Regions from separate parts of the Ruegeria sp. ABV4_181 genome, predicted to be linked through region 3. Evidence: riboswitches for the same ligand, from Rfam matches in the RefSeq annotation. Region 3 holds a riboswitch; each other region holds the start of a gene.

Region 1 (9,465 bases), 2.1 Mb from region 3:
CCTCGCCGTTGAAGATCGACGGGTCGATGTCCAGACCTTTAAGTTCGCCTTTTGCGGTTGCGGTGGCCTTGACCAGCCCGGCACCGGATTCGCCGACAACCATGATGGTGTTCAGCTGTTCCTGCATATCCGTCATTTTGGTCTGCAAATCCTGCGCGGATTTCATCATCTTGGCCATGTCGCCCAGACCGCCGAGTCCTTTGAGCATCTTATTTCTCCTGCAAATCGGTTTGCCGCCTAAATACGGGCGGTGTCCACGCGGCACAAGGGGCCAGACTGCTCCCGCCTGTCGTCAGGGTCTTTGGCAAGACCTTTCCTCCCGTTGGGCCCGGCAGCGCGGGCCTTGCCCGCGCTGCCGGGCCCAAGGCCGCTCAGGGGTATCGGCGTCAGCCGATGGCCCGTGGCGGGCGCGGGAGTGTTCCGGGATTTGGGCAGGCTGGCGTCAGTCTTCCTCGAACGGGTCCCATTCGTCTTCGACCTCGGGCAGCGCTTCGGTTTCGACCTTGGCGGCGCGTTGTTCCGGCGTTTCGATCCGCTTGATGCGGGCCTTGGGAAACTGTGTCAGCACGGCCTGCACCAGAGGGTGCGCTTCCGCCTGCGCCCTGAGCGCCAGATCGGCGGCATCCCGAACCTCGGCGATGGTCGCGGCCTCTCCGTCGGCGACGATGGACACTGCCCATCGGTTTCCTGTCCACCGCTGCAGCGCCGAACCCAGCCTTTGGGCCAGATCAGTCGGCGCGTTATCCGTCGGTGTAAATTCGATCCGCCCCGGTTGGTAGGAGACAAGGCGGACACCGTTTTCAACCTCGACCAACAGTTTGACGTCCCGGTTCGACCGGATCAGTTCGACGACGTGGTCAAATGTCGGATAGTGTGCAAGCGCGCTCTGAACCTCCTGCGCCAGGGCCGCTGTCGGTGCCCCGGCGGGACCGCGCTGGGCTGGCATATAGGCGGCTGAGACTGTCTGCGCGGGGGCCTGCGTCGGCACTGCAATACCTCCGCCGGGCCCGCCGTTTGGCGCAGGCGGCGGCGTGTCCTGCAACCGTTTGATCAGTTCTTCGGGGCTGGGCAGATCGGCCACATGGGTCAGGCGAATGACCGCCATTTCAGCTGCCATCATGGCGTTGGGCGCGGCCGAGACCTCCTCAAGCGCCTTCAGCAACATCTGCCACATCCGGGTCAGAACGCGCATCGGCAGCGCCTCGGCCATCTGCTGACCGCGCGCGCGTTCGTCCGGCGAAACGGTCGGGTCTTCGGCGGCATCGGGCGTGATCTTCACTACGGACACCCAATGGGTGATCTCGGCCAGATCGCGCAGCACAGCCAGCGGATCCGCGCCTTCGGCATATTGCCCGCTCAGTTCCGTCAGTGCTCCGGCCGCGTCCCCGCGCAGGATCATGTCCATCAGGTCCAGCACCCGACCCCGATCCGCAAGCCCCAGCATTGCACGCACCTGATCAGCGCTGGTTTCCCCGGCCCCGTGCGAGATCGCCTGATCCAGCAGCGAGGTTGCATCCCGCGCCGAGCCTTCCGCAGCGCGGGTGATCAGCGCCAAGGCGTCATCCGCGATCTGAGCGTTTTCCGCCGCGGCGATCTTACTGAGCAATCCGATCATGTCTTCGGGTTCGATCCGGCGCAGATCGAACCGCTGACACCTCGAAAGCACTGTCACCGGAACCTTGCGGATTTCCGTTGTCGCGAAAATGAACTTCACATGTTCCGGCGGTTCTTCCAGCGTCTTGAGCAGCGCGTTGAACGCACTGGTCGACAGCATGTGAACTTCGTCGATGATGTAGATCTTGTAGCGCGCGCTGGCGGCGCGATAGCGGACACTGTCGATGATCTCGCGGATATCGTTCACACCGGTCCGGCTGGCGGCGTCCATCTCCATCACGTCGACATGGCGGCCCTCCATGATCGCCACGCAGTGCTCGCACTGCCCGCAGGGTTCGGTCGTGGGACCGCCTTCGCCATCGGGGCCGATGCAGTTCATGCCTTTGGCGATGATCCGCGCGGTGGTGGTCTTACCGGTGCCGCGAATGCCGGTCATGATGAAGGCCTGCGCGATCCGGTCCGCTTCGAACGCGTTTTTCAGCGTGCGCACCATTGCGTCCTGTCCCACCAGATCGGCAAAGGTTTCGGGGCGGTACTTGCGGGCGAGAACCTGATAGGCGGGGCTGGGCGTGTCGGTCATGTCTGCTCTGTCGGATTCGGTTCAGGGATGCAGCGTAGTGACCCCCGCCGCCCGCGTCCACAGCGCGCTTGCGAAATTCGGTTTGCAATGCGGCTTGCGCGTCATAGAAGTGCGGAAGTTGTTGAAAGACCGGTTTTCCGGAAAGGACGCGTCTTATGCCTCGGTTCGCAATCCATGCCTTGCCGGTGGGAAACGGATTGGTTGCGCTGACGCAGATGCCGGGGCGCGACGGAACCTATGCGCGTGATCGTGAGGTGATCCGCGAATGGCGGCCCGATCTGGTGATCTCCATGACAACCGAACGCGAAATGGCGCAGGGCGGAGCCGGCGGATTTGGCCGGGATCTGCGGGACCACGCGATAAGATGGGTGCATTTGCCGGTTGAAGATTTCGGTGCGCCGCCATTGCGAACCTAGATGTTGTGGGAAGAGGTCGGCGCGTCCGTCAAACAGATTCTGTCCCGCGGCGGCAGGGTTCTGGCGCATTGCCGCGGCGGATGCGGCCGGTCCGGCATGATTGCTTTGCGCATCATGGTCGAAATGGGCGAACCCACCGAAACGGCATTGAAACGCCTGCGCGCCGTGCGGCCTTGTGCCGTCGAAACGGATGGCCAGTTGGACTGGGCCGCGCAGGCAGCCCTGCCTTGATTCCGGCCCGGCCTCAGAGCGCGATCTGCCCGGCGGTTTGAGCGACCGGTTGCGGCGCCAGTGCCGACACTTCGAGCATGGCGCAGGGCGGGTTGGCCATAAGTGCCGCAGGAAGCGCCGGGATCGCGGTGCCGAACATCATCTCGGCGTAGTCATCCAACGTTTCGATCGGGGTTTCGGCATCTGTGTCGCAGAACACCCTGATCTGTTTTGCCCGCGCCCGGAACCGGGCGTTGCAGCCCTGCGCGCAGTGGGTCAGTTCGCTGCTGCCTTCGATCTCAAAATCCGGCGTCGTCGCTGGTGCGGCACTTTCCATCGCTTGCGCAATGGCCCGGGCCATGCGGGCCAGCGCCGGGCAGGTCTGGCCGGTTCGCTGACACACGGTTGCGGTGTATTCGTGCGTTTTTGTCTTCCACATCATGTTGCGCCCTCCGCGCGTGGGACGGGGGGCGTGGGTCAGGTATGACAGCGTGCTGACGGCCTGTCCCGGACACCCCGCCCGAGTTTCGGTTTCGGTTCGATGGCAGGTCTCCTGACTTGCGGGTCATCGCTTTGCCGACCTTCCCAGCCTTTCGGCCAGTGGTGTTCCGGCATTGCTCGCCGCTTACAGTTGCGGGGGCAGTCGCGGCCTTGGTCCGTTCCGGTTGTCCGGGCAGAACCGCACCGTGTTCCCTTTTCATCCCGCCCCGTGACCGGGGACGAGAACCATCACGTCATCGCTAGCGGGTGCCGGCGGGTCGAGTCAAGCGGGCTGTGTCAGGGATCAGGCGGACGCAGGGTCATCCTTGATCGGTCTTGACTCGCCGGGGGAAAAGATGCCGACTGAATTCGCTGAACTGAACGGTTCAGATCGTGGATGAGGGCACCATGCTAGACAACTCGCAGGCTGTGTTGACTGAGGATTTTCAGTTTCCCGCCGGCCCGGCCATGCTGTCGGCGCGGTTATACCTTCCCGTGGCCGAACCCAGTGTGGCGGTTGTCATCCATGGCGCGACGGGCGTGCCGCGGGACTATTACAAGCATTTTGCTCATTGGCTGGCGGCCGAACAGGGCATGGCCTGCCTGACCTACGATTACCGCGATTTTGGCCATTCGCTGCGCGGACCATTGAACAAGGCGCAGGCAACGATGGCGGACTGGGCTTTGACCGACATGCCTGCCGCCCGGGCCGAGATGCGGCGCAGGTTCCCGGGTGCGCCGCAATGGAGCATTGGTCATTCCGTTGGCGGGATGCTGGGGCCGGTTCAGCCGGATATTGACCAGATCGACCGCATGATCTGCGTCTGTTCCGGTGCGGTGACGGTTTCGGATCACCCCTGGCCCTATCGCGCGCTGGCAATGCTGTTTTGGTACGGTCACGTGCCGTTGGCGGTAAAGTATCTGGGCTACCTGCCCGGCAAGGCGGTGGGATTCGGGGCAGACCTGCCTGCCAGCGTCTATTGGCAATGGCGCAGATGGTGCACCGCACCCACCAACTACTTGCCCGAGATTGGTGCGACCTTGCCCGAAGCCCGTTGGGCGCAATCGAACACGCCCGTTGATCTGTTCGCCTTTGAGGATGACGATGTGGTTCCGCCCGAGGCTGTCTGGCGACTGGCCGATCTCTATGGGCCGAATGCGCGCCGACACCAGTTGTCCCCAGCTGAATTCGGCCTGTCCGAAGTCGGTCACATCGGCGCTTTTGCCCGCCGCAGCGCAGCCGTCTGGCCGCAGCTGATCGAGTAGGGCGCCGGAACCCAGCGCCCCGAAGGTCAGAGCCTTTTCCGGGATTTCCTGTCCTGCATCACGGACCGCACCATTTTCCCAAAAGCCTTGTCGCGCGCCCGGGATTGCGCTACGGTTTCCGAATTCCGCGCATCCTCGCGCCGCAACTTGCGCCACCGCTCCAGCCGTTGTCGATCAAGCGTTTCGGCCTCAATAGCCTCTTGTACGGCGCAGCCGGGTTCCGAAATATGCTGGCAATCGGAAAACCGGCACTGATCCGCCAGGTCCATAATGTCGGAAAACACTTCATCCACACCATCCTGCGCGTCCAGCAGGCGCAGGGCCCGCATCCCCGGCGTGTCGATCAGCCATCCGCCGTTTCGCATCCGGTGCAGCGCGCGCGCCGTGGTGGTGTGACGGCCGCGGGCGTCATCTTCCCGGATGCCCGCTGTCGCGGCATCATCACCGGTCATTGCGTTGGCCAGCGTCGTTTTACCAACACCGGACGATCCGACCAGCGCACCCGTCTGTCCAGCGGGGCACCAGGCCAGAACCTGATCCGCCGCTGCCGCGTCCAGCGCGTTGATCGTCAGAACGGTCAGAAACGGTGCCACAGATTGGGCCTGTATTTCATAATCTCGGGGATCGTCGCACCTGTCTGCCTTGGTCAGCAGCACAACCGGATAGCATCCGGCCTGATGAGCCAGTGCCAGATAACGCTCCAGCCGGGGCAGGCTGAAGTCAGCGTTGCACGAACTGACAATGAAAAGCACGTCGACATTCGCCGCGATCAGCTGCATCTGCGCACCCGTTCCTGCCGCCCGGCGCTGCAAAAGGCTGCGGCGATCGAGAAGGTGAAGAATGCGCATTTGCTCATCAGCGAGCACCCAGTCGCCCACCGCAAAAGCACCGGTGCTTTTGTCCGGCGTCAACAGCGGCGCTTCTCCTTGCGGGTTCAGGCCAATCAACCGGTCACGGTGAACGGCTGTAATGCGATAAGGGTCAAACGGGCTTTCCGCCGCGGTCTGCGCGGCAAAGTGAGAGGACCATCCGAGGTCCGGTAAACTAAGGGTCATTGATCTGCCTGTGTTCAGGTACAGCGAACCGCACAGATGGCAATCGCGCATCTGTCGGGTATGAGTTCAGGCAGTGACGGAATGTTTGCGTTCAGAACCGCGCTGCCTGAAGGGAAATTACTACAATCATAAAAGCCCTCCTTCGGCATGGGTTCAAAGTGAGAGGTTGGACATCGACCCAAGCGGGGCTCGTTGTGGCTGCTTCCTTCCGGACCTGACCAGGTTGGCGAGGCGCTCGCCCGCGCCAACCTCTCAGGGCTTGATATAGGCAATGATCCGGGGAAAGACAACCCGTCAGAGGGTCAGGCGAACCTGCAGAAACCCGGCATCGTCCTCGCCAATCACCAGGGGGTCGTATTCCTCAAGCTCTTTAAGATGTTGCCGGGCTTTTGCCCCGGTCCTCAGGATTGCCGATGCGCCGGGCAGGGGGGCAAGCCGAAAGGGGCGCGGCGCGTGTTCCAGCGGGTCTTCGGGCAGATCTCCGGACAGGTAGTCCTGAATCACCTGCTGGATGGGCAGCGTCGGCAAGGCAATCGGTTCGGCATTCCCGACAAACGGAAAATGCCCGCCGCCACTGGCGCGATAGGTGTTCAGGGCAACCACAAACATCTGGTCGTCATTGATCGGGCGCCCCCTGAACCGGATATCCGCGACCCGGCGCCGGGCCGGGTCGATCAGCCGCCCCTTCGCGTCATATCGTGGCGGCCCGGACAGATCGAACAGACAGCTCAGCCCCAGAATCACGTCGAAATTGTGCCCCGCGCGGTTCGGGTCGATCAGATCGGCGTTTGTGCCGGGTGTGATCCGGTTGAAGACCCCGGCGGACATTTCAAGCCAGTCCCGCAACTGGCCGCCCGTGACGACCAGCGCCTGCAATTCGTTGGGAAAAACATGCAGATCCGAGACATGGTGCCGGCGAACCTCACCCACCGGAACGTCCGTAAAGAACCGAGGTCCGGCACGACCGCCGAATTTGGTGGGCGACACCGCGGACAAGACGGGCAAGTCCGCAAATCGCGTTTCCCGAATGTGTGGGCGCAGCGCCGCCGCCTGAGCGGCCGCGACCAGATCCAGCCCGCGGTCCCGGGCGCAAAAGCTGAAATAGCTGTGCAGATGCCGCTCGGTTTGCCCGACGGGTTCTGCCGTTCGCCTGCGGGTTTCGGCATGACCCCGGGCAATAAGGCGCAGAACTTCGGGGTCTTCTGCAACCGGCTCCGGCGGGTGCCCGGGTATTGCGCGGCAGACAGGGCGCAGTTCGGTGCGGTGATCCGCAACCGACCATCTTCCGTCGTCGGACAGGATCAGCGTCAAGTCCATGACACCCAGATGCGACCCGGCCGAACCCGGCATTACAACGGGTTTGCCATGCACACGCCCCCGTAAGGCATCGACATGCTGTATACCGTCATGCGCTTTGCCGGGCAGGGTCAGATGCGAATGCCCGGCGATCAGCGCGTCGATCCCTTCGATTGCCGCCAATGGCAGAATCGCGTTTTCAAGATCGGGCTCGGCCTCCGCCGGTCCCAGCCCAGTATGCGCAAGGGCAAGTATCAGATCGCAGCCCTGCGCCCGAAGGTCCGGCACCACGTCCTGCGCGCAATTCAGCATGTCGTCGATGGCGACCCTGCCCGCCAGTCGATGTGCCTCCCATCTGGCGGTTTGGGGTGGCAAGACGGAGAATAGGCCGATCTTTAGGGGAATATGACCCGCATGCGTCGGCAATGTCCGGGTCAGGATCAGACGATCCCGCCAGGCTGTAGCGGCGTCCCGGCGGTATGCGTTGCTGCACAGAACGGGGCAAGGCGCATCCGCAATGATGCGTTCCAGCGTATCCAGCCCAAAGCCAAAGTCGTGATTGCCCAGCCCGATCGCGTCATAGCCCAGAGTGGCGAAAGCCCGCATCAGAATATGCGGTGCATTGGCCTCTTCGGCCGCCCACTCGCCAATCGGGGTGCCCTGCAGGGAATCTCCGTTGTCGAACAGCAAGACCTGCGCGCCTTCGGCCTCGGCTTCTTTGCGTGCAGACCGGATCCGGCTGGCGGTTCGCGCAAAGCCAATTGTCGGTTCCGGCGCGTCGGTGAAATAATCGAATCCGCCAAGATTCATGTGCAGATCCGACGTTGCCAGTATGCGTATCTGCAAGGAGGGTGGCGAGGCAGCAGGGGGAGGTTTCAAATTTCTACTTCTGGCAGTTTTGTATTAATCATTTTCAACAAAAAGAGTAGTCATTGCAATCTGTAAGGTGCACTTGCCGCCATTCGACTGCGTCGGGTGATGCACGCTGTCAGGAATTGTCGTTGCAACGGGTCGATTGCCGTGGCAGCCCTGTGCGGGGGACCCAAAGGAATTCCGATGAAAAACGCAGAAACTGTGACGTTTGGTGGCTCGGGCCTGGATCGCGCCGCGCATTTTCGTGGCAGCGCCGGGGACATTTTGCGCATGCGGGCGGATCCGCATGCAAAATGCCTGCTGCTGTGGCGCGGTAAGGTGCTGGTTCAGGGCGCAGCGCTGGATCGGCTGGGATTGGTCCAGATGGCACATGGTCTGGTCACCGACGGGCCGGGCGGTCGGGTGGAAGAACCCGTTTTTCTGGGCCTCTCGGAAGACGCGCCTGTGTTTGCCGTCGATATCTCGGACTGGTCCGCCGAGGGTCTGGATCTGTCTCAGGTCGGCGCGTTTCTCGACCGGTCAGAACAGCAGCATCCGGATCTTCCGCAGGGCCACGTCTTTGCCGAACTGCGCCGCGTGATGACACGGCTGTCGGCGCGGGATGCCGAACTGGCGGCGGCGGCCAAGGCTGTGATCGGGTGGCATGAGATTCACCGGTTTTGCGCGCGCTGCGGCGCACCCAGCGTATTGGCGCAGGCCGGGTGGCAACGCAGCTGCCCGTCCTGCGGGGGTCAGCACTTTCCACGCACCGATCCGGTGGTGATCATGTTGATCACGCACGCAGACTCGGTCCTGATGGGGCGATCGCCGGGCTGGCCCGAGGGGATGTATTCCCTGCTTGCCGGATTCGTCGAACCGGGCGAAACGCTGGAGGCTGCTGTCAGGCGCGAAGTCATGGAAGAGGCTGGAGTACCTGTCGGAGCCGTCTCGTACCTGTCCAGCCAGCCCTGGCCCTTCCCGGCCTCGCTGATGTTCGGCTGCGCGGGCGAGGCATTGTCGCGCGATATCACCATTGATCCGGTTGAAATCGAGGACGCAATCTGGGTCAGCAAATCCGAGATGTTGCAGGCATTTGCAGGCGAACATCCAACCCTGCTGCCCGCCCGAAAGGGCGCCATTGCGCATTTTCTGCTGCAAAACTGGCTTGCGGATACGCTCGACTGACAAAATACTGGGTGAAAGTCCAAGAGAACCAAGAGCCGACATGCAGTTTACAGCGCGCGAAGATATCGAAGCCCCCATCAATGCGGTGTTCGATATGGTTGCCGATTTCGAACGGTTCGAACGGATGGCGATGCGCCGTGGTATCGAGGTGCGCCGCCTGTCCGGTCACATGGCTGTAGTGCCCGGGACCCAGTGGGAAACCGAGTTCAAGCTGCGCGGCAAACCGCGTCAGGTCGCGATTGAGATGGCCGAGTGCGATCCGCCGTCGCACATGCGTTTCGTTGCGAAAAGCAAGGGAATGAACGGTGTCACGCTGGTTGAGTTTCTGGCCCTGTCACAGCGCAGAACGCGTCTGAGCGTGGAAATGTCGCTTGCGGCCAGATCCCTGCCGGCGCGGCTGTTGCTGCAATCGCTCAGGCTGGGTCAATCGCGGTTCCGCCGCCAGTTTCAGGTGCGCCTGCGGGAATTCGCCCGCGAAATGGAAGAGCGCCATTTGCACGGCAGCTAACGG
Region 2 (9,465 bases), 3.2 Mb from region 3:
GAACCACACCGACAATTCCCAGCCCGGCGCCAATCACAGCGGCGAACAGGGCTCGTGGCAGGCGCAGATCAAACACGATCCGGTGCAGCGGAGACATGTCACCGTCGATCAGGCCGGTCCCCAGAAAGACTGCCGTAACCGTGTCGGAAATCGGAATCGACGTGGTTCCGTAAATGGTCGAAACCAGCAAAAGGGCGATCAACATGACCGCCCCCAGCGATAGCATCAGAGCCAATCGGCCCATATCAGTTCAGACCCGGATGCATGGCCTGCGCCATCTTCGAGATCGCCTTGATATTTGCCGGTCCGGGGGTCAGTTCCTCGTACCGCAGGCCGATCCAGCGCTCATTCTTGACCGCGTCGGTCTGGGACATCACCGGATGTTCCTGAAGAAATTTGAACGTGTCCGCGGCCCCGTTGCCGGTTTGATAGTCCAGCAGCACCAGAAATTCGGGGTTCGCCGCCGCTGCAGCCTCCCAAGACGTGCGACCCCAGCTTGTGTCCATGTCATGCGTGACGTTCTCGCCCCCGGCGGCGGTGATCATCGCGTCAGGGATAGCGAACTTGCCGGCGGTAAAGGGCGCGTCTGCCGGGCCGTCGAGCAGAAAGACGCGGGGTCTCGGCAGATCAACGGTTTGCGCCTCGATCGCGGTCAGTTCTTCTTTCCAACCCGAAACCAGCGCCTCGGCCTTGTCCTCGACATGCATGACCTTGCCCAGCCGCAGAACATCGTCGAACAACAGATCCATGCTCGCCTCTGGCCGCGTCTTGTCCAGATGCACGCAGCTTTCGGTCAGGACCATGGTCTTGATCCCGAAGGGTTCAAGCGTATCCGGGGTCACATCGCCGCCCGGCTTCATGCCGTAATACCAACCCGCGAAAAACAGATCCGGCTGGGCCGCGACCAAGGTCTCGACGGTCGGGTATTTCGGTGCCAACTCGGGTATGTCACCGCGCAAAGTGTCGAATTCCGGGCTGGTCTTGTACCAGCCGGTGATCCCGGTCAGGCCCACGATCTTGTCCTGCAGGCCAAGTGCAAAAGCCATGTCGGTCATGTTCATGTCATGCACGACCAGACGCTCGGGCTGAGTTTCGAACACCAGCGGCTCGCCGCAATTGTCGACGGTCACCTCATGGGCGGCGGCACCACCTGCCATGGCTGTGGCCAGTGCCACGGACCAGATGTGTTTCATTGCGGATATACTCCTTGGGTTAGGTTGAAACAGTTGTTTTTCGGATATCCAGCGCCGGGATCACGCGACCGTCGTGGTGAAAGCACAGATAGTCGACGCCGAACGTGTCGCGGACCCGGTCGGGTGTCAGCACTTCGCCCACCGGTCCAAAACCGGTAAGGCGCGTGGATTTCATCAACGCGACATGGGTGGCGAATTCGGGGATCATCACCAGATCGTGGACGATCATCACCACGGTGATGCCCAGTTCCGCGACCAGCGACAGCATCCGCCCCTTTGCGTCCGGATCCAGGTGGTTGGTGGGTTCGTCCAGAAACAGCAGCGAGGGGTTCTGCGCCAGCGCCCGCGCGATATGCGCGCGCTGTCGCTCACCGCCTGACAGCATCGCCATCCGTTTGTCGGACAACCTGCCCAGCCCGGTCAGGTGCAGAATCCGTTCAAGCTCGGCAGTATGCGCCTTGGCCGAGCGATCCGCGCGGATGGGAATCTGACCCAGAGCGACGTAATCCCGCAATAACAGCCGCCCATCCGGCATTTCCTGCTGACTGACGACGGCTATCATGCGGGCGCGCTCGGTGGCGGACATCTGTTTCAGGCTTCGCCCCCTGACCAGCACGTCGCCCAGTGCAAAATCCGCCGCGCCGCACAAAAGGTTCAGCAACGTGGTTTTCCCTGCCCCGTTCGGCCCGGCAATTGCCAGAATAGCCCCTTCGTCCAGTTCAAATGACGCGCCTTGCAGCAGAACATCACCATTCAGCGCGTAAAATTCGAGATCACGCGCAACAAGAAAGGCAGAGGTCGTCATGAAGGTTCCCCCAATTCAATTCGCGGTATTCGGGAAAGTGTTTTTGTGAACAGCGGGCGCGGTCTGTCGGTGGCATTGGTCCACCCATCGGCGCTGTTCCGGTACTGGTGTGCGAACTCCGCCAACGCCTCATCTTCGGGAAGGGTCCGAATGCCACCGAAGAGATACTGCGCTTTGCCCACCGCCTGAAATCCGACGGTCGTTGGCTGCGCACAGCCCGCCATGCAATCGACGGTGCGGATTGCAAAGCCCGAAGGCAGTCTGGCTGACAGGACGTCGCGCAGCGCATCGACCGTCATTGTGCCCTGACAGGTCGCACAAATCAGAAGAACATGATCAGAAGACTTTGGCATTGCCCGCTCCGCTTGGTCGCAAGCGCGGACAGAAGGTGCCGGATCTGTAAACACGCAACAGACGTGTCATCAAAGCCTCCTTCCAGGACGCCCCGCCCCGGGTTGGTTGAACATATGATGGCAGGTCTCCTGACTTGCGGGTCGATGCTTGGCCATCCTTCCCGGCCCAGAGGGCCAGTGGGTGTTTGGCGTCGCTCACCGCTTACAGTTGCGGGGGCAGTTACGGAATTGGCGCCGAAAGGCAAACCGCACCGTATTCCCTTTTCATCCCTTGGGCGCACCATCGGGAACCATCCGGGGTTTGAGTGCATGAATTCCGGGAATGCGTCAATACGGAATTGAACCGCAGGAACGCGGGCCCGGCGCCATTTGAGCGGATCAGGCCCGGCACGACGCACGGCTTGACTGCTGCGTACGCAAACCTGACTGAACCGACTTGCCGCCGCCCCCTTGTTTGGCGGGTTCAGTCACCGTCGCGGGTGCGTGAATGGCAACGCCTGCCATCACAAGAACCACCCCCAGCACATCAGCCGGATCAGGAATTTGCCGCAGGACAACGACACCGATGATCGCTGCCGACGCCGGCAGCAAGGCCAGCAACAGAGCAAAGCTGGCACGCGGCAGGCGTGCCATGGCAAGCTGATCACAGACATAGGGAATGACCGAGGAACACAACCCGACCCCTATCCCGGCCAGCACAAGCAAGGGTGCACCAAAGGCTTCAAGCGCCTGCAAAAACCCGATCGGGAACACAAAAAGGAACGCAACCGACATCGCAGCGCCGAGGCTCTCAACCCCGCCAGAGGCTCCACCTTGCGAAATCCTGTGCCCCAGGATGACATAAAGAACAAAAAGCGCGCCGTTCAGAACCGCCCAGAACAAACCAACAAGGTCCGTGTCTCGCAGGGAACCGTCCGCCGCAAACAGTGCCGGCACGTCGATCAAAAGCGCCACCCCTGCGACCACGCAACCGAACGCGATAACATTGCGCCCCGTGCGAAGCCCCCACAGCGCAATGCCGACTGTCCCGGTAAATTCGATTGCAGCCACCAGCGCGATCGGCAGCCGATCCAGCGCAAGGTAGAAGGCACAGTTCATCACTGCCAGACACAGGCCGAGCGCGACCAGCAGACACCTCTGTGATCTGGTCGCCATCCTGAATGTGCGCCACGGCTTGGTCATCGGCGCGAATATCAACGCGGCCGAAGTGATGCGAAACCACGCCACGCCAAGCACGCCGACAGCCGGGAACAGAAGCACCGCGAAGGCCGGGCCGAGGTAATGAAAAACAGCTGATACGCCGAACCAGATTTGGGGCGGAAAAGCTTCCGAAATGCGCGACATGGTGCAGGACGCTCTGGCCCGGTGCACAGGGTTTGAGGCTTGATCCGTCATTCCACCATGATGCAAGGTGATCCGGACATCGCATATGGAGATCGAGAATGTCTGTGGATAAAAATGGACCTGAAGCGAAGGCACGCGGAGGCTTTTCCCTTCGATCCGAAGAGTCCAGCCTGGACCGTATCGATGCCGCTATTCTGCGCCAACTCTGCGCGGATGCGCGCATTCCCCGGGCGGAACTGTCCCGCCGTGTCGGACTGTCCGCCCCCAGCGTTGCCGACCGGGTGCGTCGCCTGGAGGACACGGGCATCATCACGGGCTACGGCGCGCGCATCAATCCGGCACGGCTCGGCTATGGTCTGACACTCCTGATACGGGCACGGCCGCTGCCGGGTGCGATGCAGGACATGGTTCAGGCCATTCGGGACACTCCGCAGATCGTCTCGTGCGACCGCGTTTCAGGTGAGGACTGTTTTGTCGCCCGCGCCCATGTCCGCGACGTTGCAGAAATGGAAGCCGTCATCGACCGGATCGTTCCCTTTGGTGCGACCAATTCCTCAATCGTGCAATCCTCACCTGTCGAGGAGCGGTTGGTAGAGCTGTGATGCGGCCGAGAAAGGCGGTCCTTTTCAGGATAACCCTGCGATATTCGGCGGCACCCGTGCGGGTCTGGCTGGAGAATAATGGTGAGTTGTAACCGAACCTCAGCTCAGCATTCTGGCGGACACGTCTTCCAGCAGATCGTGCAAATCGAATTCTTCGCCCTTTTCCGCAAGCCCCTGGTCGCGCAGGATGAACGACAGACCGTGAACGAAACTCCATAACAGGAACCCACGGCGACGCACCTCATCGGTGATTCCCGGCTCACCCAGACATTTTGCGACCTCGGACAGCAGGATGCCAAAGCTTTGTTGGCCCCCTGCCTCCAGCCGTGGATCGGCGATCCGGTCGGTGAATCCGCCGAATTTCAGACAGAAAATCCCCGGCTCGCGCAGCGCGAATGAGACGTATTCCATACCGATCGCGGTAATGCGCTCGGGTGACCCTTCGGGAATTCCTTCCAGCGCGGCAAGCATGTTCTCGCGGTGCCTGGCCATGCCCTCCAGAACGGTAGCAACAAGCATTTCCTTCTTATCGCTGAAGTGTTTATAGGGCGCGGCGGTCGAGACACCGGCCAGCCGGCACGCATCCGAAACCGAAAAACTGTCCGGTCCCTTCGCCTCCACCAACTGCCGCGTGGCTTCGATCAGCGCGGCGCGAAGATCACCGTGATGGTAGGATTTTTTTCCTACCGATGGGTGCCGCGATCCGTCATCGGACTTATGAATTTTTTGTGTGCTCGTCATGGTTAAAGATGTGGCAGATCACGTTCCCCTTGTCAAAGTTAGCAACGCTAACATATGTTAGAGATGCTAACTTGCTGAGATTGCCAAATGCCGGATCGAGAAAAGAACCGTTCCTCGCGAACCAAGAGAAGCCTGTTTTCCAGCGTTTTTCGCGTGGGTTTGCGGTTGGGGGTGACAGCCAGTGTGTTTGCCATTGCGGCAGCGGCCGTCTATTTCGGGGCCTCGGAACTTTCGCGCAGGGCCGAAGCCGTTCCTGCGCCTGACGCAGCGGCCGTGACCCCGGTTTCCGTGACGCCGATCAGGCAGGAAGACGCCTATGTCGTCGATCGGGTGTTCATCGGTCAGGTTGAACCGCAGCGCGCGGCTGATATTTCCTTCGAACTGAATGGCACGCTCGAAGAAATTCTGGTGGACGAAGGTGACGAGGTTGCACAGGGTCAGAGGCTGGCCACACTGGATATCGTCCTGCTCGAAGTTGAACGGGACCGGCTGACCGCTTCGCGGGACGCCATTGCGGCGCAGTTGGGTTTTGCCCAAAAGACGGTCGAGCGAAACGCCGGACTTATTGAACAGGGCTTTACGAGCCAGGCGCGTCTGGACGAGGCTGTGGCACGGCAAGACGAATTGCTTTCGCGGATGGGGGAACTTGACGCCGCCTTGCGTGACGTGACTGTGCGGATCGAAAAGTCCGGGATCAAGGCCCCGTTCGCAGGCCGGATTACCGCCCGCCATGTCGATGGCGGGGAAACCTTGCGGCCCGGTGATCTGGTGCTGGGGATGGTCGAAATCGTATCTCCGCAGGTTCGGATTGGAATACCGCTGGATGTGGACCCGGCGCTTTTGTCCGATGTCGAGGTTGAAATCGCCGGCACCCGTCACCCGGCCCGTCTGGCGACGTTGCGACCCGATATCGATCCGCTGACACGGACGCGAACCGCGCTTTTTGATCTGATTGGGGGCCTTGACGTGGCCTTTGGGCAGACCGCGCGCGTCCACATCGGCGAACCGGTGGAAAGCACCGGAACTTGGGTCCCGACGACCGCGCTGAAAGAGGGCGCGCGCGGGCAATGGACGCTGCTGGTTGCTGACGCAGACAAGACGGTGCGGGTGGCAAATGTCGAAGTGCTGCACGCACGGAACGACCGTGTATTCGTCCGCGGTGAATTTCCCGACGGAACTGTCCTGATAGATCAGGGTCCGCAGCGCGTAACCGTTGGTCAGCGGGTTGCATTCGGGACGGATGGGTAACGGAGCAGGCCAATGGAAACGCTCACTTTTCGCCACCCACGGCTTGTCGCGCTAATCGTACTGGTTCTGGTATCCGCGGGGCTTTCGTCGTTCCTGTCGCTCGGGCGGCAGGAAGACCCGACAATCACCAACCTCTTTGCGACTGTGACCACCCAATATCCCGGCGCTGACCCGGAGAGGGTCGAAGCCCTTGTCACAGCCGAAATCGAAGAAGAGCTTCGCAAGATCGCCGAAGTCGACGAAATCAGTTCCGTGTCGCGATCCGGTGTCTCGGTCGTATCCGTCGAGTTGCTGGAAACGCTCGACGAAACGACCATCGAACAAGTCTGGGCCGAGGCCCGGGATGCTGTGGATGACGCGAGCCGGAAATTTCCTGCCGGCGTTCTGCCGCCCGAGTTCGACGCCGAAGGCATTTCCGCCTATTCGGCCGTTATCGCGGTAGCAGCGGAAAACCCGGATTACCCCGTGACGCTGCTGTCGCGCCATGCCGAAGCTCTGGGTGACAGGCTGCGCGCCATCCCCGCCACCCGTGCGGTGGATTACTTTGGACAGCCGGAAGAAGAAGTTCTGGTCAGCGTCGATATGGACAAGGCCGCTGCGCTGGGGCTCGGTGCTGCCGAGATATCGCAGCGGATCGCCGAGGCGGACGGAAAGATCCAGTCCGGGCGGCTGCAATCCGACGTTGACCTGACCATCAACATCAGCGGAGAAATCGAAACGCTGGACCGGATCCGGAACATCGTGTTGCGCGAAAGCCCCGAAGGCGCAGTGGTCTTGCTGGGTGACCTAGCCAGCGTGGATCGGGGCCCCCGCGACCCGCAGTCTTCGATAGCCTTCGCCAACGGCATGCCCGCCGTACTGGTCGGTGTCCTGGCGCAGGACGGCGTGCAGATCGACCGCTGGACCGGGTATCTGCGTGACGAGCTTGAAAGCGGGGCCGCGTCGGTTCCCCTTGGCGTGCAGGAGATACTGCTTTTCGATCAAAGCCAGTACACGACGGATCGCCTGACCGAGGTCGGGATCAACATGGCAATCGGTGTTGCTCTGGTCGTGGCCGTGCTGTTCGTAACGCTGGGTGTTCGCGCTGCCGCCATCGTTGCACTGGTCTTGCCGGTCGTTTCACTGGCGACGCTGGCGACGATGAACATGATCGGCCTGCCCATTCACCAGATGTCGGTGACCGGCCTGATCGTGGCACTGGGATTGCTTGTTGACGCCGCAATTGTGATGACCGACGAAATTCGCCGCCGGTTGCAGGCGGGCATGGCGCGTGTCGATGCCGTGCGGGACGCGGTGCGCCGTCTGACGGCGCCGCTCTTGGCATCCACTGTCACGACAGCACTGGCCTTTTTGCCGATGATCCTGCTGCCCGGTCCCGCCGGGGATTTTGTCGGCGCGATCGCCATCGCCGTTGTTCTGATGCTTATGTGGTCCCTGATCGTCGCGCTGACCGTGACGCCTGCGGTCGCCGGTTGGATGCTGTCAAACAAACCGGATGCAGGAATGCTGAGCCCGGGCATCACGATCCCGGCTTTGGCCCGGCTATTTGAGGCCTCCATCCGGCTTTCCGTCGCCAACCCGCTGCGGTCCATCGCACTGGCGCTGGTGTTGCCGGTCTTGGGATTTGCGGCCTTCCCGACCCTGACCGCGCAGTTCTTTCCGGGCGTGGATCGCAACCAGTTCTACATCGAAGTGGATATGCCCGGCGGAACGTCAATCGCAACCACCACCCGCACTACCCGCAGGATCGACGACATTCTGCTGGCCGACATCGGCGTTCGCAGCGTCTATTGGACCGTCGGCGAATCCGGTCCGGCCTTCTACTACAACATTGTCGGCAATCGCGCGCGCGAGCCCGGGTTCGCACAGGCCATGATCACGACGGAAACCGCTGAGGACGCCGCGCGCCTCGTTGGCACCCTGCAGGCCCGTCTCGACATCGAATTCCCCGATGCCCAGATCATTGTGCGCAACCTGGTGCAGGGGCCTCCGGTTGCGGCCCCGGTCGAGGTCAAAATTCAGGGTCAGGACATTTCCGTCCTGCGCAGTTTGGGTGGCGAAGTGCGTGCAGTCATGGCCAATCTTGATCTGGTGACCCAAGCCCGTGCCAGCGTTAACGGCGGCAACCCCCAGATCCGCTTTGAAATAGACGAAGTCAAGGCCCGCCTGCTGGGTCTGGACGTTGCGGACATTGCCAGACAGTTGGACACCGCTTTGGTCGGCGTCACCGGAGGATCGCTGATCGAAGGGACCGAGCAGTTGCCCGTGCGCGTGCGATTGGGTGACCAGGTGCGATCTGACCTGAGCGAAATCGTCAGTATGCCCATTCTTCTGCCCAATGCTGCGGCCGTGTCGGCAACCGGGGCTTTTCCCGCCCTACCCCTGTCAGAACTGGCCAAACCCGTCATCGAACCCGCGGAAAGTGTCATCACCCGGACGGATGGTGTTCGGGAGAACACCATTCAGGCCTTCATTGTCCCCGGTGTGCTGCCGGAAGAAGCGCTGCAGGACGTTCTTCTGGCGCTGGACGCGGCGGGGTTCGCGCTTCCGCAAGGTTATACGATGTCTCTGGGTGGCGACAGCGATGCTCGCTCGAACACCGTCGGTAACCTGATGGCATCGGTCGGGCTGATCGTTACGCTGTCCATCGCGACCATCGTGTTGACCTACAACTCATTCCGACTGACCGTGGTGACGTTGATTGTCTGCGTCCTGTCGGCCGGCCTGTCGATGCTGTCTCTGGCAGTCATGCAGTTCCCCTTCGGCATTCAGGCTATCATCGGGGTCATCGGCTCGATCGGGGTCTCAATAAACGCAGCGATCATCATTCTGACAGGTTTGCAACAAGACCCGCAGGCAAGTCGCGGTGATCAGGCTGCCATCGCCCGCGTGGTGACCGGTTCCAGCCGCCACATTGTTTCGACCACGGTCACGACATTCGGCGGATTCCTTCCCCTGATCCTGGACGGCGGCGCCTTCTGGCCCCCCTTCGCAGTAGCCATCGCCGGAGGCGTCTTGCTGTCGACCGTCGTGTCCTTCTATTTCACGCCCCCGGTGTTTGCCCTGATATACCGATGGCGCCAGCCCGGCGAACGGTCAGACGACGAGCTACACTCACGGACTGGAGAAGCCATTGTTCCCTTGGCGGCAGAGTGACTTTATCCGGTACTTTTATTCGT
Region 3 (9,465 bases):
CCCGGACTTTGTCACAGATGGCACCGATCCGCTGATGACAACCGACGCCTGCCCCGGCGCACCGTTCTGCCCGCAGGCGCAGGTGGAAACCCGCGACATCGCGCGTGCCTTGGCACCGCGCGTTCGCGGTAGCCTGCATGTCTCCGGCTGTGCCAAGGGATGTGCCCGGATGGGTCCCGCCGACGTCACTTTGGTCGGCCAGAACGGACGATTTGATCTTGTCAAACAGGGCCGCGCGGGGGATGAGCCCCGTCAACGCGGGCTGAGCACCGAAACACTAAAGACCATGGACTTCACCTGATGCCCTATGAATACGAAACCGATGGCGCGGCGATTTATAAGCAGAGCTTTGCCACCATCCGGTCCGAGGCCGATCTGGCCCGGTTTGACGCCGATGAAGAACAGGTCGCGGTTCGCATGATCCACGCGGCCGGCATGGTCGGGCTGGAAGAGTTCGTGCATTTCTCGCCTGGTTTTGTGGCCGCCGCCCGCACTGCGCTGGAAAACGGCGCGCCGATCCTGTGCGACGCCCGTATGGTCAGCGAGGGCGTGACCCGGTTCCGTCTGCCCGCCGATAACAAGGTGATCTGCACCCTGCATGACGACCGCGTGCGGCCGCTGGCGGCTGAGATGAGCAACACGCGCTCGGCCGCGGCATTGGAACTGTGGCGCCCGCATTTGCAGGGCGCGCTGGTCGCTATCGGGAACGCGCCAACCGCGCTGTTCCACCTGCTGAACATGCTGGAAGACCCCGATTGCCCCCGCCCCGCCGCCATCATCGGCTGCCCGGTGGGCTTTGTCGGCGCGGTCGAATCCAAGGATGCTTTGTGGGCGGCGCAGCTGGTGCCTTCGTGCATTGTCAAAGGTCGCCTCGGCGGCAGCGCCATCACCGTGGCGGCCATCAACGCCATCGCGAGCCGCGCGGAATGAGCGCGGGCAAGATATATGGCGTGGGCCTTGGCCCCGGCGACCCGGATCTGATGAGCGTTCGGGCGGACCGCCTGCTGCGCGCAGCCAAACACGTGGCCTTTTTCCGCAAACCCGGACGCAGCGGTCAGGCGCGCAAGATCGTCAATGGCATGATCCCTGGCGACGCGGTCGAATTCCCGATGGAATACCCTGTCACCACGGAAATCCCGGTCACCGATCCGCGCTATAACCAACTGCTGTCAGTCTTTTACGAAGACTGCGCCGCGCATCTGAAGGCGCTGTCGGACAAGGGAGAGGACGTGGTGGTTCTGTGTGAGGGTGACCCGTTTTTCTACGGCTCTTTCATGCACCTTTACAGCCGTTTGCGGAACGCAGTTGAAGTGGAAGTTGTCCCCGCGATCACCGGCATGTCCGGCGCGTGGACGGCGACGGGTGACCCGATCACATGGGGCGATGACGTCCTGACCGTTCTGGTCGGCACCCTGCCCGAAGACGATCTGGCGCGGCGCATGGCGCAAACCGACGCGCTGGTGGTGATGAAGATCGGACGCAATATCGACAAGGTGAAACGGGCGTTGAGAACCGCAGGTCTTTACGACCGCGCCTGGATTGTCGAATTCGCCCAGATGCCGAACCAGACAGTGACAAAGCTGTCCGAAGCCTGCGCGAAGGTGACACCTTATTTCTCGATCATCATCGTGCATGGTCAGGGGCGGCGGCCATGAGCGGCTGGGTCAAAATTGCAGGGCTGGGACCGGGCAATGAAGATCTGGTAACGCCCGAAGTCTCGGCCGCGCTGGCCGAGGCAACGGATGTGGTCGGCTATATCCCATATGTCGCACGTGTGGCGGAACGTCCCGGCCTGACCCTGCACGCCAGCGACAACCGGGTCGAGATCGACCGATCCCAGCACGCGTTGCAGATGGCGTCCGAGGGGAAACGCGTGGTCGTGGTGTCCTCGGGCGATCCCGGCGTGTTCGCCATGGCGGCCGCTGTGTTCGAGGCGCTGGAGAACGGCCCCGAAGACTGGCGCGACATCGACATCGACGTGCTGCCCGGGATCACCGCGATGCTGGCGGCGTCGGCGCGGGCGGGCGCGCCTTTGGGGCATGATTTTTGCGCAATCAACCTCAGCGACAATCTCAAGCCATGGTCCCTGATCGAAAAACGCCTGCGTCTGGCGGCGCAGGGGGATTTCGCCATGGCATTCTACAACCCGCGCTCAAAATCCCGCCCGGAAGGGTTTGTAAAGACCCTGGAAATTCTGCGAGAGGAATGTGAGCCCGAACGGCTGATCCTGTTCGCCCGCGCCGTTTCACGCGCGGATGAGGTGATCCGCGTCTCAACGCTGGCCGAGGCCACCCCTGACATGGCCGACATGCAGACGGTGGTTATCGTGGGCTCCTCGCTGACCCGTGTGATCGAACGCGACAGCGCCCCAATCGTCTACACCCCGAGGTTCACGCCCGAATGAGCCAGCCAGTCCAGAACCTGTGCGACACTCGACAGCTCGGTCCGCTGCGGCAGGGCCGGACGGTCGATCATCAGCACAGGCAAGCGCAGCGCCCGCGCGGCGTCCAGCTTGGCGCGTGCACCGGTGCCGCCTGCGTTCTTGGACACGATCAATTCACATCTGTGGCGCTGCATCAATGCCCGGTCATCCGCTTCGGTGAACGGCCCGCGCGACACGATCACGTCGCACTGCGGCAAGGGCAAGACATCCGGCTCATCGACCAGCCGCAACAGGTAATGGTGTTGGGGTTGAGCGGCAAAATCCTCAAGATGCATCCGGCCCACGGCCAGAAAGACACGTCTGGCCGCGCCGGACAATGCGTTAACCGCGGCGGCAATGTCAGGTACGTGGCGCCAGTTGTCCCCATCCTGCGCGCGCCACTCCGGTCGGGTCAGCGCAGCAAGCGGCACCCCGGCGTTACGACAGGCGCTTACGGCGTTCCCGCTCATCTGCGCGGCAAAGGGGTGGGTGGCATCGACCACATGCGTCACCTCGTTTTCGCGCAGGTAACGCTCCAGACCGGCGACACCGCCAAAACCGCCGACGCGCACCGGCATCGGTTGCGGGCGTGGCGTTCCCACGCGTCCGGCGTAAGAATAGGTTGCCGGGATGCCCTGCCCGGTCACGGCTTTGGCCAGCGCGTTGGCCTCGGTCGTGCCACCAAGGATCAGGAGGTTGGTCATGTCTGAAACTCCGTGGCTGACGGTTCTGGGCTTGGGAGAAGATGGACCGGATGGGCTGCCGCCTGCAAGCCGTCAAGTTCTGGACCATGCGGAAATCATCATGGGTCCGCCGCGCCACCTGACGCTGATCCCGGACAGCGCGGCAAAACGCGTTGAGTGGCCGGTACCGTTTTCCGACGGGCTGCCGATCCTTCAGGGGTTTCGCGGGCGCCCGACCGTTGTTCTGGCCTCGGGCGATCCCTTCTGGTTCGGCGCGGGGTCGGTGATCGCGCGGAATTTCGAGCCGGGCGAATGGACCGCGTTGCCCGGGCAATCGACCTTCTCGCTGGCCGCGGCGCGATTGGGCTGGCCGCTGGAAAGCACACAGACCTTTGGTTTGCACGCGGCGCCCCTGACGCGGCTGCGCCCGCATCTGGCCCCTGGATTGCGCGCCATCCTGCTGCTGCGCAATGGCGCGGCGGTGGCGGAACTGGCGACCTACCTGACCGAGACCGGTTTTGCCGACACCCGCCTGCATGTGATGGAAGCCCTTGGCGGCCCTCGGGAACGGGCGCGCAGCGTCTCGCTGACCGAGGCACTGCTGGGCTCGTTCGATCACCCCGTCTGCGTCGGGCTTGAGGTCGCAGGCACCGGACCCGCCTTTCCCAAGGCGTCGGGCAAGCCGGACGAGATATTCGAAAACGACGGGCAAATCACCAAACGACCGATCCGAGCGCTGACCCTCTCGGCGCTGGCCCCGCAAAGGGGTGAGCATTTGTGGGATATCGGTGGCGGTACAGGTTCAATCAGTATCGAGTGGCTTATGTGTGACCCGAGCCTGACCGCAACCACGATTGAGCCGCGCGCGGATCGCGCAGAACGTATCCGGCGCAATGCGGACGCGCTGGGTCAGGATCGACTGAGTGTCGTGCATGGCACCGCCCCCGACGCGCTGAACGGCCTGCCCTTGCCGGACGTGGTATTCATTGGCGGGGGCCTAAGCGCCGATCTGCTCGAATGGCTGCGTGCAACTCTGCCTAGCGGGACACGGCTGGTTGCCAATGCCGTGACACTGGAAAGCGAAGCCCTGTTGGCGCGATGGCAGGAGAAACTCGGAGGCGAGCTGTTGCGGATCGAATTAGCGCAGGCTTCCGCATTGGGCCCCCGGCGCGGTTGGAAATCCGCCTACCCGGTGGTGCAGTGGAGCGTGACCCTATGATCATCGCCGGGCTGGGATTTTCGTCGACGGCAACCGTGGACAGTTTGCGCGCGGCTTTTGAACTCGCCAGTACCGGGCAGAGCGTGGATGCCCTGGCCACCGTTGCCGACAAAGAAGGCCATTCCGCGCTGATTGATTTCGCGTCGGTCACCGCCTTACCCATCCATTTTATCGCGCCTGCCGAACTGGCGGGGCAGCGGACCCTCACATGCTCGAACCGAAGCCGGGCCGCCTATGGAACCGGTAGCGTCGCCGAAGCAACCGCCCTTGCCGCCGCCGGACCCGGCGCGCGGCTGACCACACCCAGACAGATTTCGGACGACCGGCTTGCAACATGCGCCGTCGCCATCGGAGGACAGACATGACCGTTCATTTCATTGGCGCCGGACCGGGCGCTGCAGACCTGCTGACCCTGCGCGGGCGCGACATCATCGCCGCCTGCCCGGTCTGTCTTTACGCCGGATCGCTGGTGCCCGAAGAGATCCTGGGCCATTGCCCCGAAGGCGCAAGAATTGTGAACACCGCGCCAATGGATCTGGATCAGATTATGGCCGAGATCGAGACCGCACATCAGGCCGGACAGGATGTGGCTCGGTTGCATTCCGGCGACCTGTCCGTCTGGTCGGCGATGGGCGAACAGATCCGCCGCCTGAAAGAGATGGGCATTCCGGTCAGCGTGACCCCCGGCGTGCCCTCCTTTGCCGCCGCTGCCGCCGCGCTGGGTACGGAACTGACCCTGCCCGGACTGGCGCAATCGGTGGTTCTGACCCGAACACCCGGGCGCGCATCATCGATGCCCGAGGGCGAGACACTGGAAAACTTTGCGCTCACCGGCGCAACTCTGGCGATTCACCTGTCGATCGGCAATCTGGACAAGGTGATCGCCGATCTGGCCCCGGCTTACGGTGCCGATTGCCCCGTCGCCGTTGTGTATCGCGCCAGTTGGCCGGACGAGCGGATCATCCGCGCGACATTGGCGACTTTGAAGGGCGCGCTGGACGAGAGCATTTCGCGCACCGCGCTGATCATGGTCGGCCCGGCGCTGGCGGGTGAAGGTTTTGACGAAAGCTGCCTCTATTCAAAAGATTACGACCGCCGCTATCGCCCGCAAAGCGCCGACAGCCCGTGGTCGAGATGGAGTCACGGCGATGACTAACCCGCCGGGCCTTCTGATTTCCGCGCCCTCCTCGGGCACCGGAAAAACTACGGTTATGCTGGGCCTGCTGCGGGCCCTTGCCGAGGACGGGCTGACCGTGCAGCCGTTCAAGAGCGGCCCGGACTATATCGACCCGGCCTTTCACCTTGCGGCGGCCGGGCGCGCCTCGTTCAATCTGGACAGCTGGGCGATGGGTGATTCCCTGCTAAACGCCATTTCGGCACAGGCCGAAGGCGCGGATATCGTTGTCGCCGAAGGCTCCATGGGCCTGTTCGACGGCGTCGCCAAACCCGGCGAATTGGGCCACGGGTCCAGCGCCGAGACCGCCTTGCGCATGGGCTGGCCGGTAGTTCTGGTGCTGGATGTGGGTGGTCAGGCGCAATCGGCGGCGGCCACGGCGCTGGGGTTCCGGATGTACAACCCCGACTTGCCCTTTGCCGGCGTGATCCTGAATCGCTGTGCCAGCCCCCGGCACGAACGCCTGACCCGGCTGGGAATGGAACGCGCGGGTCTGCCGGTTCTGGGCGTGCTGCCGCGTCGCGGAGACCTCACCCTGCCTGAACGCCATTTGGGTTTGATCCAGGCGGTCGAACACCCCGATCTGGAAAACGCGATTGTTGGTTATGCCGCGTTTCTGCGTGAACACGTGGATCTGGAGGCGATCAAACTGGCGGCCTCCTCAGGCCCCAATGGGCCATCGTTAGCCGCGCTGCCGCGGCCACCGGCCCAGCGAATTGCGCTGGCCCGGGATGCGGCGTTTTCGTTCACCTATCCGCATTTGCTGGAAGGGTGGCGCGCTGCAGGGGCGGAAATTCTGCCGTTTTCGCCCCTGGCCGACGAAGCCCCGGCGGCGGATGCCGATCTGGTCTGGTTGCCGGGCGGATACCCCGAGTTGCATGCTGGCACGCTGGCCAATGCGGGGACATTCCTTACCGGATTGCGCGAACATGCCGAATCCAAACCGGTGCATGGCGAATGCGGAGGTTACATGGCCCTGGGACAAGCGCTGATTGACAAAGACGGCGTTCGGCACCAGATGGCCGGGCTTCTGGGGCTGGTAACATCTTACGAAAAGCGCAAGTTCAACCTTGGCTATCGCAGGGCGAAGCTGCTGGCGCCGATGCCCGGGTATCCGACGGATACATCCCTGCGCGGGCATGAGTTCCACTATTCCTCAATCGTCGAGCAACCGGACGCCCCGCTGGCGCGCGTGTTTGACGCAGAAGGGGCCGAGGGGCCGCAAACCGGATCGGTGCGCGGCAATGTCACCGGCACGTTCTTTCACCTGATTGCCGAGGCCTCGGCATGAGCGGTTTCGTCTCGTTCATCGGTTCGGGCCCCGGTGACCCGGAATTGCTGACGCTCAAGGCCGTGGATCGGATGCAGAAGGCCGATGCGGTGCTGTTTGACGACCTCAGCAGCGGACCGATCCTGAGGCATGCGCGCGACGACGCCGATCTGGTGGGTGTGGGTAAGCGCGCCGGACGGCCCTCGCCCAAGCAGGACCACGTCAGCCGACTTTTGGTGGATTACGCCAGAACCGGTGCCCGCGTAGTTCGGTTGAAGTCCGGCGATGGCGGATTGTTCGGGCGGCTTGAGGAAGAACTGGTGGCCTTGCGCGCGGCCGGCATCGCGTATGAGATCATCCCCGGCATCCCGTCGGCTGTGGCCGCAGCGGCTGCGGCAGGCATCCCGCTGACCCGCCGGCTGACAGCGCGGCGGGTGCAGTTCGTGACCGGCCATGACGTCAGCGGCAAACTGCCCGAAGACCTGAATCTGCCCGCTCTGGCAGATCCGGATGCGACGACCGTGGTATTCATGGGCAAACGCACGTTTCCTTTGCTGGTCGAAGCCCTGCACGCCCATGGCCTGCCGCTGGAGACGCCCGCGCTGATGGCCGAATCCGTCTCGACCCCCGATCAGACGCTGCATCGCGCGACCGTTGGCGCGCTGTCGGAAAAGCTGAGCGCCGAAGTCGGTACGGCCCCGGCCCTGATCCTCTACGGTCCGCTGGCAGAGTTCGACGATGTTTGACCTGACCCTGATCGGCATTGGCACCGGCAATCCCGACCACGTGACCTTTCAGGGCGCGAATGCCATCCGGTCCGCGGATCTGATCCTGATCCCGCGCAAGGGCGAGAACAAAGCCGATCTGGCCGGGCTGCGGGAAAAGATCATTACCGAGGTAACGGATACGCCGCCCAGGATCGAATATTTCGACATTCCAAAACGCCGCTCGGACGATGGCTATCTGCGCGGCGTGGACGAATGGCACGATGCGATTGCCCTGCGCTGGCAGGCGGCCATCGCGGACCACCCGCAAGCCCGTCATGTCGCCCTGCTGATCTGGGGCGACCCGTCGCTGTATGACAGTTCCCTTCGAATCGCGGCACGGCTGAAGCCGCAGCCCGAAACACGCGTGATCCCCGGCATTACCGCCCTGCAGGCGCTGACCGCGGCGCATGCGATTCCGATCAACGATCTTGGCGCGCCCTATACTGTCACGACAGGCCGCCGCATCCGCGACGACGGCTGGCCGGTTGGCACCTCGAAAGTGGCTGTGATGCTGGATGGCGAATGCTCGTTTCAGAAACTGGACATGGCGGATTATGACATCTGGTGGGGCGCCTATGTGGGCATGCAGGAGGAAATCCTGATCCAAGGCCCTCTGGCCGATGTCGCCGGGCAGATTCTGGAAACCCGGGAGCGGGCGAGATCAGATCACGGATGGATCATGGATATCTATTTGCTGAAAAAGCGCGGGAACTGACCAAAAAGGTCGTAAATGACGATTGCGCCACCGCCGCCATAACGGCTAAATGGAAACGTCTGGTCCTGCCGGAGACATCCGGATGCTAAGAGGGAATTTGGTGCGACTGCCCCGGCAGTCAATTCCAGAGCCGCCCCCGCGACTGTAAGCGGAGAGCCCCTGTTCAACCAGCCACTCCTGATTTCAGGGGGAAGGCGAACAGAGGCACCGACCCGCAAGCCAGGAGACCTGCCAGGCGAAAAACGAAACACCGGCCGTCGGGTGCGGCGGCAGAGGAGAACAAATGATGGCAACACAAACAAAAACAGCATCCGCCGCGCGCACAGGCTTCGTTCCGGTCATGTTCGCAGTGGTTCTGGGTCTGGGTATCATCACGCTGACCGGTCACGTTCAGGCCGCGGCGCTGCATGATGCGGCGCATGACGTGCGTCACGCGACCGGCTTCCCCTGCCACTGAGACCATGTTCAGTCGTATTCTGACCAGCGCGTTGTTCGCTGGTGCTGCAGCGGGGCTGATAGCCGCCTTGCTGCAGTTGGTCTTTGTGCAACCTGTTTTGCTGCACGCCGAGCTTTATGAGTCCGGTGAACTGGTGCATTTCGGGGCCGAGGCCGTTTCCGCCCATCCCGAACTGCCGGGCATGTTCTCGGAACTGACCCGTGACGCGCTGAGCGTCATCTTCACCATGCTGACCTATACCGGCTATGCGCTGGTGATGGTCGCGCTGATGTCGGTGGCCGAAGGTCAGGGACACAGGATTGATGGCCGCACCGGCGTTCTGTGGGGTCTGGCCGGATTCATCGCATTCCATCTTGCCCCCGGTTTCACGCTTGCCCCCGAAGTGCCCGGCGTAGCCGCGGCCGACGTCTATGTTCGGCAGGTCTGGTGGTTTGCAACCGTTGCAGCCGCGCTCGTCGCCCTTTGGCTGATCGCCTTTGGCGGCAACCTGATCAGCTACGCCATCGCCGCGGCCCTGCTGCTGGCCCCGCACCTGATCGGTGCCCCCGAACCGGATGTGTTCACCGGGCCGGTCCCGACCGAGATTGGCGCCCTATTCGCGGCGCGTGCCTTTGGCATCGGTCTGGTGGCCTGGGTTCTGGTCGGTGCGTTTGCCGGCTATTTCTGGCAGAGCGAAGGCAAGCGCGTCGAAGCGACGGCCTGATTATCGAACATCAAAACACACCGGGTCCCGCCCGGTGTGTTTCTTTTTGTCTTCA

Evidence for each region. A riboswitch is a leader RNA that binds a small molecule or an ion and turns the genes downstream of it on or off. The one in region 3 is predicted to bind cobalamin.
Region 1: linked by a shared signal. The riboswitch ahead of ACXAC3_RS05350 (hypothetical protein) and the one ahead of ACXAC3_RS15825 (CbtB domain-containing protein) in region 3 are both predicted to bind cobalamin.
Region 2: linked by a shared signal. The riboswitch ahead of ACXAC3_RS00135 (DUF1636 family protein) and the one ahead of ACXAC3_RS15825 (CbtB domain-containing protein) in region 3 are both predicted to bind cobalamin.

Annotation. Positions count from the first base shown of each region.
Region 1 covers NZ_JBSWTI010000002.1:1,063,351-1,072,815, forward strand. The annotation lists gene ACXAC3_RS05330 (YbaB/EbfC family nucleoid-associated protein) at 1-208, opposite strand, end outside; gene ACXAC3_RS05335 (DNA polymerase III subunit gamma/tau) at 443-2,194, opposite strand; gene ACXAC3_RS05340 (hypothetical protein) at 2,350-2,610, shown strand; gene ACXAC3_RS05345 (protein-tyrosine phosphatase family protein) at 2,611-2,841, shown strand; gene ACXAC3_RS05350 (hypothetical protein) at 2,855-3,262, opposite strand; cobalamin riboswitch at 3,347-3,566, opposite strand; gene ACXAC3_RS05355 (alpha/beta hydrolase family protein) at 3,709-4,566, shown strand; gene rsgA (ribosome small subunit-dependent GTPase A) at 4,593-5,621, opposite strand; RNA gene ffs (signal recognition particle sRNA small type) at 5,778-5,876, opposite strand; gene ACXAC3_RS05370 (bifunctional 2',3'-cyclic-nucleotide 2'-phosphodiesterase/3'-nucleotidase) at 5,916-7,796, opposite strand; gene nudC (NAD(+) diphosphatase) at 7,974-8,954, shown strand; gene ACXAC3_RS05380 (SRPBCC family protein) at 8,995-9,462, shown strand.
Region 2 covers NZ_JBSWTI010000002.1:23,938-33,402, forward strand. The annotation lists gene ACXAC3_RS00120 (FecCD family ABC transporter permease) at 1-205, opposite strand, end outside; gene ACXAC3_RS00125 (ABC transporter substrate-binding protein) at 246-1,193, opposite strand; gene ACXAC3_RS00130 (ABC transporter ATP-binding protein) at 1,213-1,998, opposite strand; gene ACXAC3_RS00135 (DUF1636 family protein) at 1,995-2,351, opposite strand; cobalamin riboswitch at 2,454-2,661, opposite strand; gene ACXAC3_RS00140 (EamA family transporter) at 2,730-3,695, opposite strand; gene ACXAC3_RS00145 (Lrp/AsnC family transcriptional regulator) at 3,794-4,297, shown strand; gene ACXAC3_RS00150 (TetR/AcrR family transcriptional regulator) at 4,397-5,038, opposite strand; gene ACXAC3_RS00155 (efflux RND transporter periplasmic adaptor subunit) at 5,126-6,286, shown strand; gene ACXAC3_RS00160 (efflux RND transporter permease subunit) at 6,299-9,442, shown strand.
Region 3 covers NZ_JBSWTI010000002.1:3,176,185-3,185,649, forward strand. The annotation lists gene cobG (precorrin-3B synthase) at 1-301, shown strand, start outside; gene ACXAC3_RS15775 (precorrin-8X methylmutase) at 301-930, shown strand; gene ACXAC3_RS15780 (precorrin-2 C(20)-methyltransferase) at 927-1,655, shown strand; gene cobJ (precorrin-3B C(17)-methyltransferase) at 1,652-2,404, shown strand; gene ACXAC3_RS15790 (cobalt-precorrin-6A reductase) at 2,377-3,126, opposite strand; gene cbiE (precorrin-6y C5,15-methyltransferase (decarboxylating) subunit CbiE) at 3,125-4,324, shown strand; gene ACXAC3_RS15800 (cobalamin biosynthesis protein) at 4,321-4,689, shown strand; gene cobM (precorrin-4 C(11)-methyltransferase) at 4,686-5,480, shown strand; gene ACXAC3_RS15810 (cobyrinate a,c-diamide synthase) at 5,473-6,789, shown strand; gene cobA (uroporphyrinogen-III C-methyltransferase) at 6,786-7,514, shown strand; gene cobF (precorrin-6A synthase (deacetylating)) at 7,507-8,250, shown strand; cobalamin riboswitch at 8,294-8,500, shown strand; gene ACXAC3_RS15825 (CbtB domain-containing protein) at 8,537-8,707, shown strand; gene ACXAC3_RS15830 (CbtA family protein) at 8,712-9,410, shown strand.